3 regions of the Halomonas sp. E14 genome follow, and region 2 is predicted to be linked to each of the others. Evidence: predicted binding sites of a transcription regulator. Region 2 holds the regulator's gene; each other region holds the start of a gene.

Region 1 (4,256 bases), 1.2 Mb from region 2:
CTGGATCAACACTCATTCGACATGGAGCATTACTGAATGTCCCTGATCAACACCGAAGTCCAGCCGTTCAAGGCCACTGCGTTCCATAACGGCGAGTTCGTCGAAGTTTCCAACGAAGACATGAAGGGCCAGTGGTCCGTGGTGATCTTCATGCCGGCCGCGTTCACCTTCAACTGTCCGACCGAAGTCGAGGACGCCGCTGACCATTACGAAGAGTTCAAGAAGGCCGGTGCCGAAGTCTATATCGTCACCACCGACACCCACTTCTCGCACAAGGTGTGGCACGAGACCTCACCGGCAGTGGGTAAGGCCAAGTTCCCGCTGGTCGGCGACCCGACCCACCAGCTGACCCGTGCCTTCGGTGTGCACATCGAGGAAGCCGGTCTGGCCCTGCGCGGCACCTTCGTGATCGACCCGGACGGCGTGATCAAGACCCTGGAGATCCATGACAACGCCATCGCCCGCGACGTCACCGAGACCCTGCGCAAGCTGAAGGCCGCCCAGTACGTCCGCAACAACCCGAACGAAGTCTGCCCTGCCAAGTGGAAGGAAGGCGAACAGACCCTCGCGCCTTCCCTGGACCTGGTCGGCAAGATCTAAGCGATCCTGCGACCCACGAGGCTACCCCCTGACCTCGTGCGAGTCCCCGCCCGGGCAGCTCCTGCCCGGGCCCTCTTTCGAAATGTGCAAGCGCTGCCTGTGCGGACTTCGCGCCGAGGCGGTCGCTTGCCATCGTTCTTGCCAGACATGAAAGGAACCCGCCGTCATGTTGGACGACAATCTGAAAAATCAGCTCAAAGCTTACCTGCAGAAGGTCACGCAGCCGTTCGAGATCGTCGCATCCCTCGATGACGGCGCGAAATCCAAGGAACTTCACGGCCTGCTGAAGGACATCGCCAGCCTCAGCGAGCGGATCACCCTGCGCCTGGATGGCGAGGATGCGCGCAAGCCCTCGTTCGCGCTCAATCGCCCCGGTGAGGAGACCGGCGTGGTCTTCGCCGGCATCCCCATGGGCCACGAGTTCACCTCGCTGGTGCTGGCGCTGCTGCAGGTCGGCGGCCACCCGCCCAAGGTCAGCGACGATACCCTGTCGCAAATCAAGGCGCTCGACGGGGAGTTCCATTTCGAGACCTACTACTCGCTGTCGTGCCAGAACTGCCCCGACGTGGTGCAGGCGCTCAACCTGATGGCCATCTTCAACCCGGGCGTGCGCCACGTCGCCATCGACGGCGCGCTGTTCCAGGATGAGGTGGAAGCGCGCCAGATCATGTCGGTGCCGAGCATCTACCTCAATGGCGAGCCCTTCGACCAGGGGCGCATGAGCCTGGAGCAGATCCTGGCCAAGGTCGACACCGGCGCTGCCCAGCGCGAGGCGGCCAAGCTCAACGAGAAGGACCCGTTCGACGTGCTGGTGGTGGGCGGCGGCCCGGCCGGCGCTGCGGCGGCCATCTACGCCGCGCGCAAGGGCATCCGCACCGGCGTGGCGGCCGAGCGCTTCGGCGGCCAGGTGCTCGATACCATGGCAATCGAGAACTTTATCTCGGTGCCCTACACCGAAGGCCCCAAGCTGGCCGCGGCGCTCGAGCAGCACGTCACGGAATATGAAGCCGACATCATGAACCTGCAGCGCGCCGTGAAGCTGATTCCGGCCGCCGACCAGGGCGGCGAGCACGAGGTGGAGTTCGAATCCGGCGCGCGCCTAAAGAGCAAGACGCTGATTCTCTCTACCGGCGCCCGCTGGCGCGAGATGAACGTGCCCGGCGAAGCCGAGTACCGCAACAAGGGCGTGGCCTACTGCCCCCACTGCGACGGCCCGCTGTTCAAGGGCAAGCGCGTGGCGGTGATCGGCGGCGGCAACTCCGGCGTCGAGGCGGCCATCGACCTGGCCGGCATCGTCGGCCACGTGACGCTGATCGAGTTCATGGACGAGATGCGCGCCGACGCCGTGCTGCAGAAGAAGTTGCGCAGCCTGTCCAACGTCGAGATCATCCTCGGCGCCCGCACCACCGAGGTGAACGGCGACGGCACCCGGGTCAACGGTTTGAGCTACGAAGAGCGGGCCAGCGGCGAGATCAAGCGGCTCGAGCTGGAAGGCATCTTCGTGCAGATCGGCCTGGTGCCCAACACCGAGTGGCTGACCGACTCTTCCATCGAGCTGTCGGAGCGTGGCGAGATTGTCACCGACGCGCGCGGCATGACTTCGGTGCCCGGTATCTTCGCCGCCGGCGACGTCACCACCGTGCCCTACAAGCAGATCATCATCGCCATGGGCGAAGGCTCGAAGGCGGCGCTGGGCGCGTTCGACTACCTTATCCGCAGCTGATACTTGGCCGGCGTTGCCCGGCCTGGTACCCGACGCCCCGGCAGGCTTCCTGCCGGGGCGTCGGCGTGTGGGTCGTCGGGCAGCCTGCACCATGCCGGGGAAGGGTGGCGCGCACTGCACTCCGGCGGGGCATGGGGCTTGGCACGCCCGCTGAGCGTTTTGCTCAATTCTTCGCGTTTCGGCAAGATTTCTTATCGAATTACGTTGAAAAAGTGTGTGGCACTGCCATCTCGCCCTAGTGGAACGAACTTTGCTAGTGTCTGGACGTACGCAGGAAAAGCGGCACGGACTCCTGCATGACCCCACAAGTCACAATAAACACTCGTCAACGAGGGAAAACCTGATGCTGAAGAAGAACAATGTTGTCCTGCTGGCTGCTACCGGTGCGCTGTTGCTGGGCGCCGCCACGACCGCCCAGGCCTCTACGCTCGACGAAACCCGCAATCGCGGCGCGGTGCAGTGCGGTGTCAGCGACGGCCTGCCGGGCTTCTCCGCGCCCGATGATCAGGGCGAATGGCAGGGGCTGGACGTCGACGTCTGCCGTGCCGTGGCCGCAGCGGTATTCGGCGATGCCGAGGCCGTACGCTACATCTCGTTGAACGCGGTAGAGCGCTTCACCGCGCTGCAGTCCGGCGAGGTCGACGTGCTGTCGCGCAATACCACCTGGACCACCACGCGTGACACCACCCTGGGCCTGAACTTCACCGGCGTGACCTTCTACGACGGCATCGGCTTCATGATCAACCGCGATCTCGGCGTCTCCAGCGCCAAGGATCTCGACGGTGCGGCGATCTGCGTACAGTCCGGCACCACCACCGAACTCAACGTGGCCGACTACTTCCGCGCCAACGGCATGACGTTCGACCCCATCGTCTTCGACACCTCCGAGCAGACTGTGGGCGGCTACGAGGCCGGTCGCTGCGACGTGCTGACCTCCGATACCTCCCAGCTGGCGGCGCTGCGCATTCAGCTCTCCGATCCGGATCAGTCCGTGATCCTGCCGGAAGTCATCTCCAAGGAGCCGCTGGGCCCGGTGGTACGCCAGGGCGACGACCAGTGGTTCAACATCGTCAAGTGGTCGCTGTTCGCCATGCTCAACGCCGAGGAGATGGGCATCACCCAGGACAACGTCGACGAGATGCTCGAGTCTGATGACCCGGACATCGCCCGCCTGCTGGGACGTGACGGCAACTACGGCGAAGGTATGGGCCTCTCCGCCGACTGGGCCTACAACATCATCAGCCAGGTCGGTAACTACGGCGAGAGCTTCGAGCGCAACGTCGGCATGGGGTCGCCGCTTGAAATCGAACGCGGCATCAACGCCCTGTGGACCGAAGGCGGCATTCAGTACGCTCCGCCGATCCGCTGAGCCTACCGCCAGGGCGCCACGTCGGCGCCCTGAACCGTTAGTGCCCCGGCCCGGCAACCCCGGGCCGGGTGCCTGATCACCTGCTTGACGGATCCAGGCGGAGAGCTTGTCCATGTCCGTTCGACCCAAGGCCCACTCCATCGGCCCCAAGCCGCCGTTCTGGCGTGATCGTGCCAAACGTGCGCTGATTTTCCAGGTGTTGCTGATCCTCGCGGTGGCCGCCTTCCTGGTGTACATCATCGGCAACACCCAGGCCAACCTGGCCGCCCGAGGCATCACCACCGGCTTCGGCTTCTTGAATAATACTGCTGGCTTCGGCATCGTCCAGAGCCTAATCGACTACTCGTCGCAGAGCACCTACGGGCGTACCTTCGTGGTGGGCCTGCTCAACACGCTGCTTGTCTCCGCTCTCGGCGTGGTGGCCGCCACCGTTATCGGCTTCACCGTGGGCATCGCCCGGCTCTCGCCCAACTGGCTGATCGCCCGGCTGGCCAGCGGCTACATCGAGATCTTCCGCAACATACCGCTGCTGCTGCAGATCTTCTTCTGGTACTTCGCCGTGCT
Region 2 (4,256 bases):
GCCATTGAGCGCCATCATGGCCGCGCTGAGTCGACTGCTGCGCTCGTCCTACCGCTTTTGGCTGCTGCTGTTGTTGCTGCTGCTGGGTGGGCTGCTGACCTGGCTCGACCCCTGGCGGCCAGCGCCGCCCGGGCCGGTACCCACCGACGAGGCCGGCGAGCCCGACTACTTCCTCGAGAACGTGCGCCTCACGCGTTACGACGCCCAGGGCGTGGCGCATCAGCGCCTGACCAGCCCCAGGCTGGTGCATACGCCCCACGACGACGTCACGCGCGCGCTCACGCCGCTGGCGCACCTGATTGACCGCGAAGGCCGCCTGTGGGTGGCCAGCGGCGCCACGGGACGCCTCGGCCCGGGCGGCAACCCGCTGACCTTGAGCGGCGAGGCCCGCCTGTTCGCCCCGGAAGAGCTGTGGCAGCTCGACACCGACATCCTGCACTTCGATGCCGACACCGGGCACGCCTGGAGCGACACGCCCGCCCTTCTCCAACAGCCGCCCCAGCGCATGAGCGGCGAGCGGTTCGATGCCTGGATCCATGACAACCAGGCACGTTTGACTGACAATGTGCGCGGCCATCATCCGCCCGCACGCCGCACCGCCACCAACGAGGAGTCCGATCCATGATGCGTATCGTCCCGCTGCTGACCCTCGCCCTGAGCGCGCTGTTTTCGGTCGCGCCTGCCCTGGCCCTGGAGAGCGATGCCAGCGCGCCCATCGAGGTCGAGGCCGACCGCCTCGACCTGGACAACGTGGCAGGCACGGCGATCTACACCGGCGACGTGGACATTCGCCAGGGCAGCATGCGACTCACCGGCGACCGGGTCGAGATCCGCCGCAATGCCCAGGGCGAGCTGACCCGCGCCATCGCCACCGGCGAACGCGCCTACATCCAGCAGCAGCCCGCTCCGGACGAGCCGCTGGCCCGCGGCTGGGGCCGTACCATCATCTATCACGTGGCCGAACGCCGCGTGGAGCTGATCGACCGCGCCGAACTGCAACAGGGCGGCGATACCTTCGATGGCGGCTACCTGGAGTACTTCCTCGACCGCCGCGTGGTCCAGGCCCGCGCCGAGGGAGAAGGCGTCGAAGGGCGTCAGCGCATTCGCATGACCCTGCAGCCGGAGCGCTGAGATGACGACGAAGACGCTGTACGCCAGGCACCTGGCCAAGAGCTACAAGCGCCGCCGCGTGGTGCACGACATCAGCCTGTCCATCGCCCAGGGCAGCATCGTCGGGCTGCTCGGGCCCAACGGCGCCGGCAAGACCACCTCGTTCTACATGATCGTCGGGCTGGTCAAGGCCGATGCCGGCAACGTCTGCATCGACGAGCTGGATCTCTCCAGCAGCGCCATGCATGAGCGCGCACGAGCCGGCATCGGCTACCTGCCGCAGGAGGCCTCGATCTTTCGCAAGCTGTCGGTGGCGGACAATATCCTGGCGATCCTCGAGACGCGCCGTGACCTCGACAAGCGTGGCCGCCACGCACGGCTGGAGCAGTTGCTGGAAGATTTCCATATCACCCACATTCGCGACAACCTGGGCATGAGCCTGTCTGGCGGCGAACGGCGGCGGGTCGAGATCGCCCGCGCCCTGGCGACCGAGCCCGCCTTCATCCTGCTTGACGAACCCTTCGCCGGCGTCGACCCCATTTCCGTCGGCGAGATCAAGGGCATCATTCGCCAGCTCAAGGCACGCAACATCGGTGTGCTGATCACCGACCACAACGTGCGCGAGACGCTGGATATCTGCGATACCGCCTATATCGTCGGCGACGGCCAGATCATCGCCGAAGGCGATGCCGACACCATCCTGGCCAATCGACGCGTGCGGGAAGTTTACCTCGGCGAAGATTTCCGCCTCTGACGCCCCCTTGTTCCTCACAACACACTGATGCTGCAGACTGTCAAGTGTTGGGGCATGAAATTTGCGCATGGCATGCATATTGCAGCAACACATCTTGCAACCAACGCTCAAGCGGAATAGGGTGGTTTTTTTCGGCAGATGAGCACTTTCTCTCATGGCCATGAAAGCCTCTTTGCAACTGCGAGTCGGCACCCAGCTGACCATGACGCCACAGCTGCAGCAGGCCATCGCCCTGCTCCAGCTCTCCACGCTTGATTTGCGCCAGGAAATCCAGCAGGCCCTCGAGGCCAACCCGATGCTCGAACTGGACGAGCAGTACGGCGAGACGCGGGTCGACGACGCCCCCCCGGACGACTGGAACGACGACATTCCCTTAGAGCTGACCACCGACAGCGAGTGGACGGACACCTATCCCGATCACGGCAGCGCTGGCAGCGGCGAAGGCCCTGACTTCGAGCGCCAGGCCAGCGCTCAGAGCCTGGCCGGCCACCTGACCTGGCAGCTGGCCATGACCGACCTCAGCGAACGCCAGCGGCTGATCGCCGAAAGCCTGATCGATGCCGTCGACGGTACCGGCTACCTCACCCAGTCGCTTGATGATGTGCGCGACGGGCTTCGCCAGCAGGGACTCGACGGACTGACCACCCGAGAAGTGGAGCAGGTCCTGCTGCGTCTGCAGCAATTCGAGCCGACCGGCGTTTTCGCCCGCGACCTGCGCGAATGCCTGCTGCTGCAGCTGGCCACGCTGCCCGACACCACTTCGCTGCTGCCCCAGGCGCGCCGGCTGGTGCGCCAGTTCCTCGAAGCCCTGGCCGCCGACGACCGCCGCTTGCTCAAGCGCCGCCTGGGGCTCGACGACGAAGCGCTGGAGGCTGTCATCGGGCTGATTCGCTCGCTCGACCCGCGCCCTGCCAGTGCCTACGTCGAGGTCAGCGGCAACTACGTCACGCCCGACCTGCTGGCCATCCATGACGTCCACGGCTGGCGCGTCGAGCTCAATGCCGAAGCGCTCCCTCGGCTGCGCATCCAGCCCGACTACATGTCGCTGGTGAAGCGCGCCGACAAGAGCGCCGATAATCAGTTTCTCAAGGATCACCTGCAAGAGGCGCGCTGGCTGATGAAGAGTCTTGCCAGCCGCAACGACACCCTGCTGCGGGTCGGCAGCGAGATCATGGCGCGCCAGATCGACTTTCTCGAGCAGGGCGAGGAAGCCATGCGCCCGCTTATCCTGGCCGACATCGCCCAGGCCGTTGAGATGCACGAATCGACCATTTCACGCGTGACCACACAGAAGTACATCCATACGCCGCGCGGGGTGTTCGAACTGAAGTACTTCTTCTCGAGCCACGTGGGCGGCGGCGAGGGCGATGCGCACTCCAGCACCGCGATACGTGCACGGATTCGCAAGATGGTGCAGGATGAACCTCCACGCAAGCCGCTTTCCGACAGCCGCCTGGTCGAGCTGCTCGAAGAAGAAGGCATCCGGGTCGCCAGACGTACCGTCGCCAAATATCGTGAGGCCATGGGTATCCCCTCGTCGAGCGAACGCAAGCGTTTCCGCTAGGCTTGAGAGGCGGGTTTGATCCCGGACAAATGCGGGTAGCGAGGGGGTTTGCTAGGCCCTAAAAAGGGTTACAATCGAGCCACCACTCGACGGACGAAGGAGCCTGTCATGCAAGTCAATATCACCGGCCACCATGTAGAGCTGACCGATGCCCTGCGTGACTACGTAAGCGAGAAGCTGAACCGCGTTCAGCGTCATTACGACAACATCACCAACGTCCACGTCACCCTGTCGGTAGAGAAGGAACGTATGCTGGCCGCCTGCACCCTGCACGCAGCCGGCGCCGATCTGCATGCGGAAGCCTCCGATCCCGACATGTACGCCGCCATCGACGCCCTCACCGACAAGCTCGACCGCCAGATGGTCAAGCACAAGGAAAAGGCCCAAGCCCGCGCCCAAGGCGCCGGCATTCGCTGAGACGCCATGTCACTAGAAACCATTCTGCCCCCGGAGCGCGCCCTGTTCGGCGTGCCCGGGGGCAGCAAGAAACGTGTGCTGGAGTTCTTCAGCACGTTCATCGCGCAGAATACCCCGAGCCTCGACAGCCAGGAAGTGTTTGCCCGGCTGGTGGGGCGTGAACGCCTTGGCAGCACCGGCATCGGCAACGGGGTTGCCATTCCTCACGCAAGAAGCCCGCACTGCCACAGCCCGGTAGCGGCCTTTCTGAAGCTGGCCGAGCCGATCGACTTCGACGCCATCGACGGCGAACCGGTGGATCTGGTCTTCGTGCTGCTGGTGCCCGAGGAGGCCGATGACACCCACCTGGCGCTGCTCAGCCAGGTAGCCGGCACCATGAACGACGCCGAGACCCGTGCGAGACTGCGCAAG
Region 3 (4,256 bases), 2.1 Mb from region 2:
CGCCTCGGCGGCGGGCATGAAGCAGCCTGCGGCCCCGCCGCAGGCTTGAGTGTACGACAAAAAAGGGCCCCGCGAGGGGGCCCCTTTCGTGTCACCATCGGCGGCTCGGCCGCCTGCGGTGAAGCGCTTGCCGCTGAGGGATCAGCAGCTGTAGTACATATCGAATTCGATCGGGTGCGTGGTCATGCGGATGCGCTCCACGTCTTCCATCTTCAGTTCGATGTAGGCGTCGATCATGTCGTCGGTGAACACGCCGCCTTCGAGGAGGAAGGCACGATCCTTGTCCAGGGCATCCAGGGCCTGATCCAGGCTGTGCGCCACGGTCGGCACCTTCTTGCCCTCTTCCGGCGGCAGGTCATAGAGGTTCTTGTCCATGGCGTCGCCGGGGTGGATCTTGTTCTTGATGCCGTCGATACCGGCCATCAGCATGGCGGCAAAGCACAGGTAGGGGTTGGCCGTCGGGTCGGGGAAGCGGACCTCGACGCGCTTGCCCTTCGGGCTTGCGGTATACGGAATACGGATCGACGCAGAGCGGTTGCGGGCACTGTAGGCCAGCATGACCGGCGCTTCGAAGCCCGGCACCAAGCGCTTGTAGGAGTTGGTCGAGGCGTTGGCGAAGGCGTTCAGGGCACGGGCGTGCTTGATGATGCCGCCGATGTAGTACAGCGCCATTTCCGACAGGCCGGCGTACTGGTCGCCCGCGAACTGGTTCTGGCCATCCTTCCAGAACGACTGGTGCACGTGCATGCCGCTGCCGTTGTCGCCGACCAGCGGCTTAGGCATGAAGGTGGCAGTCTTGCCGTAGGCGTGGGCCACGTTGTGGATCACGTACTTCATTTCCTGAACTTCGTCGGCCTTCTTCACCAGGGTGTTGAACTTGACGCCGATCTCGTTCTGGCCAGCGTTGGCCACCTCGTGGTGATGCACTTCGACGGTCTGGCCGATCGCTTCCAGGGTGTTACACATGGCGCCACGGATGTCATGGAAGCTGTCGACCGGGGGCACCGGGAAATAGCCGCCCTTGACCCGCGGACGGTGGGCCAGGTTGCCGCCTTCGAGCTGGCGGTCGGTCGACCAGGCACCCTCTTCGGAGGTGATCTTGTACATGGAGCCCTCGATATCGGACTTCCAGTGCACCTCGTCGAAGATGAAGAACTCGGGCTCGGGGCCGAAGAAGGCAGTGTCACCAAGGCCGGTGGACTGCAGGTAAGCCTCGGCGCGCTTGGCAATGGAGCGCGGGTCGCGCTCGTAGCCCTGCATGGTGGCCGGCTCGATGATGTCGCAGCGCAGCACCAAGGTGGAATCTTCGGTGAACGGGTCGAGGAAAGCGGTGCCGTCTTCCGGACGCAGGATCATGTCCGACTCGTTGATGCCCTTCCAGCCATGGATGGAGGAGCCATCGAACATCTGGCCGTTCTCGAAGAACTCCTCGTTGACATCGCGAGCCGGGATGGTGACGTGCTGTTCCTTGCCCCGGGTGTCGGTGAAGCGCAGGTCGACCCACTTCACATCATGTTCTTCGATCAGGGCGAGAGTCTTGGCTGACATGGTGTCCTCCGTTTGAGCATTGGCTCGATTCGTTGGCTGATGACCAGTGCTGGTTCATTCCAGCATGTTTGTAGCACGCGGCAGTTCGGCTGCCCACGATCACCATGCACGAACATGGCGCTAGCCAATACAATGCAGGCAGCGTGCCAATTTGCACCAGCGACGCTCGAAAATTTTCTTGCCGCTGAAATTCAAGGAGTTATTCGAAGCGGGATGTGCACCACCATGTGCCATAGCGAGCATGGCGGCTCGCTCGATGGTGCCCGGCGAGGAATGTCTGCACCATAAAGGTGCGCGAGAAAGGAAAATGCACCGAAAGAAGGCAGATTGGATCGCGGCGTGCGTGCCCTCGCTGGCCGTCGGAGCGCTTGTTGCGTCAGGGCAAGGTGGCGGCGCTGGCCCGGCCTCTTTCCAGCAGCACCCGGGCACGGCAGGCGCGCAGGCGTTCGACCAGTTCGGCCAGGGCCTGGCGGTCGTACTGCTCGTCGCAGCCACCGATCCGCTCGAACCAGTCACGCTTGACGCAAATGGCGTCCGAGTCCGAGGGGCGATGCAGGCGCCACCACCAGCGCGCCAGCACGCCCAGCCGATTGCCCGGCAAGACCACCGCATCCCAGCTGCCGCGGCACGCCTCGCCCAGCATGCCGCCGAGCTTGGTCATGGCACGCCGCGACACGCGGCCGGGGAACAGCAACACCTCACCCTGGCTCTCGTGGGCGGCCAGGTTGAGTCGCTCGCCCAACCGGCGTCGGTCGCAGCGCACCAGCCTGATGCCGTAACGCTCGACCATGGCCTGCAGCCCGGGGTCGCCGGTATCGTCGACCACCAGAATCTCGTGCTCTCCCGGCCAGCGGCGCGAGGCCCGCCAGAGCGCACCGAGATGGCGCGGCAGCTGCGCACCAACCATGCGGGCATCCAGAAGAGTGCTACTGAGGAACATAGCCGCTAGAAGCTCCATACTTGCGGGGTCACCGCCGAGTAGATCAACGAAGAGGCGCACCGAGCGCGCCTGCATGACGCCATGGCACGGCAACCTGCCATGCGCGTGCGATGCGCGACCCGGTGTTGTCGGACACAGGCACTAGCCCAATACGAACCGCAGCGTTCGAACCGGCCGGCTTGTGCCGAGGCGTGACGAAGTGCCAGGACCCGTCGCGTGACGTAGATGTTGTATGCTGAGTTCCCTGCTCGCTGCGGCCTGGCGAGCGGCGATGCGCTGCCAGCCTGCAAAGCGAAGCTGTGTGGCTATCAGTGTATAAAAGTAAGGAAAGGTTCCGTTGCTGAATTTTTCCGTTGCCGCGCCTCATTTCTTTCGTGCCCGGCGGGCCAATCCGGCAAGCGGCGCAGTCGAAGTGAACGAGCCGACGTCTACCGATAGCATGAGGTTGTGCTATTCGCCTCCCTTCCTAGTCTGTACAATGCGCCTCCACTCCCTACCCCGCGCCTAGGGTACGTCCTCCGATGTGTACATAGGTGCGCCCCTGTTGATGAGTCACACCCTATGAACACAGCTGTAACCCCGTCTCGTATCGAGAGTTTGCGCAATATTGCCATCATCGCCCACGTCGACCATGGCAAGACCACGCTGGTCGACAAGCTCCTGAGCCAGTCGGGCACGCTCGACCGCAAGGCCGAGGGGCAGGAGCGGGTCATGGACTCGAACGACCAGGAAAAAGAGCGCGGCATTACCATCCTGGCCAAGAACACCGCGATTCGCTGGCAGGACGGCAACGGCCGCGACTATCACATCAACATCGTCGACACCCCCGGACACGCCGACTTCGGCGGCGAGGTGGAGCGGGTGATGTCGATGGTCGACTCGGTGCTGCTGCTGGTCGACGCCGTCGACGGCCCCATGCCGCAGACCCGCTTCGTGACCCAGAAGGCCTTCGCCCAGGGCCTCAAGCCGATCGTGGTGGTCAACAAGATCGACCGTCCCGGCGCGCGCCCCGACTGGGTCATCGACCAGATCTTCGATCTGTTCGACAACCTCGGCGCCACCGACGAGCAGCTCGACTTCCCGATCGTCTACTGCTCGGCGCTCAACGGCATTGCCGGCATGGACCCGGACTCCCTGGCCGAGGACATGTCGCCCATGTTCCAGGCCATCGTCGACATCGTCGAACCGCCGGCGGTCGAACTCGACGGCCCGTTCCAGATGCAGATCTCGGCGCTGGACTACTCCAGCTATGTGGGTGTCATCGGCCTTGGCCGCATCAAGCGTGGTTCGGTCAAGCCCAACCAGCAGATCGTGGTGATCGGCACCGACGGCAAGACCCGCAAGGGCAAGGTCGGCCAGGTGATGACCCACATGGGCCTGGAGCGCGTGCAGACCGACCTGGCCACCGCCGGTGACATCGTCTGCATCACCGGCGTCGACGAACTGTCGATTTCCGACACCCTGTGCGACCCGACCGCCGTCGAGGCGCTGCCGCCGCTGTCGGTGGACGAGCCGACCGTCTCCATGACCTTTCAGGTCAACGACTCGCCCTTCGCCGGGCGTGACGGCAAGTACGTCACCAGCCGCAACATCAAGGATCGCCTCGACCAGGAGCTGATCCACAACGTGGCGCTGCGCGTCGAGCAGGGCGAAAGCCCGGAGAAGTTCATCGTCTCCGGCCGCGGCGAGCTGCACCTGTCGGTGCTGATCGAGACCATGCGTCGCGAAGGCTTCGAGCTGGCGGTGGGCCGCCCCGAGGTGATCATCA

Evidence for each region. The regulator sigma-54, encoded in region 2, starts transcription at its own class of promoters, with help from an activator protein. The targets are predictions, from matches to a motif close to TGGCACNNNNNTTGCTNT.
Region 1: the regulator sigma-54 is predicted to act here: its motif matches at 2,563-2,580, upstream of ACT7B3_RS17165 (amino acid ABC transporter substrate-binding protein).
Region 3: the regulator sigma-54 is predicted to act here: its motif matches at 1,680-1,697, upstream of glnA (glutamate--ammonia ligase).

Annotation. Positions count from the first base shown of each region.
Region 1 is NZ_CP199423.1:3,639,511-3,643,766, reverse strand. It holds gene ahpC (alkyl hydroperoxide reductase subunit C) at 37-600, shown strand; gene ahpF (alkyl hydroperoxide reductase subunit F) at 767-2,323, shown strand; gene ACT7B3_RS17165 (amino acid ABC transporter substrate-binding protein) at 2,667-3,692, shown strand; gene ACT7B3_RS17160 (amino acid ABC transporter permease) at 3,805-4,256, shown strand, end outside.
Region 2 is NZ_CP199423.1:2,453,332-2,457,587, forward strand. It holds gene ACT7B3_RS11460 (KdsC family phosphatase) at 1-8, shown strand, start outside; gene lptC (LPS export ABC transporter periplasmic protein LptC) at 17-625, shown strand; gene lptA (lipopolysaccharide transport periplasmic protein LptA) at 622-1,131, shown strand; gene lptB (LPS export ABC transporter ATP-binding protein) at 1,133-1,864, shown strand; gene ACT7B3_RS11480 (RNA polymerase factor sigma-54) at 2,019-3,428, shown strand; gene hpf (ribosome hibernation-promoting factor, HPF/YfiA family) at 3,537-3,845, shown strand; gene ptsN (PTS IIA-like nitrogen regulatory protein PtsN) at 3,852-4,256, shown strand, end outside.
Region 3 is NZ_CP199423.1:330,439-334,694, reverse strand. It holds gene glnA (glutamate--ammonia ligase) at 142-1,548, opposite strand; gene ACT7B3_RS01485 (glycosyltransferase) at 1,925-2,455, opposite strand; gene typA (translational GTPase TypA) at 3,050-4,256, shown strand, end outside.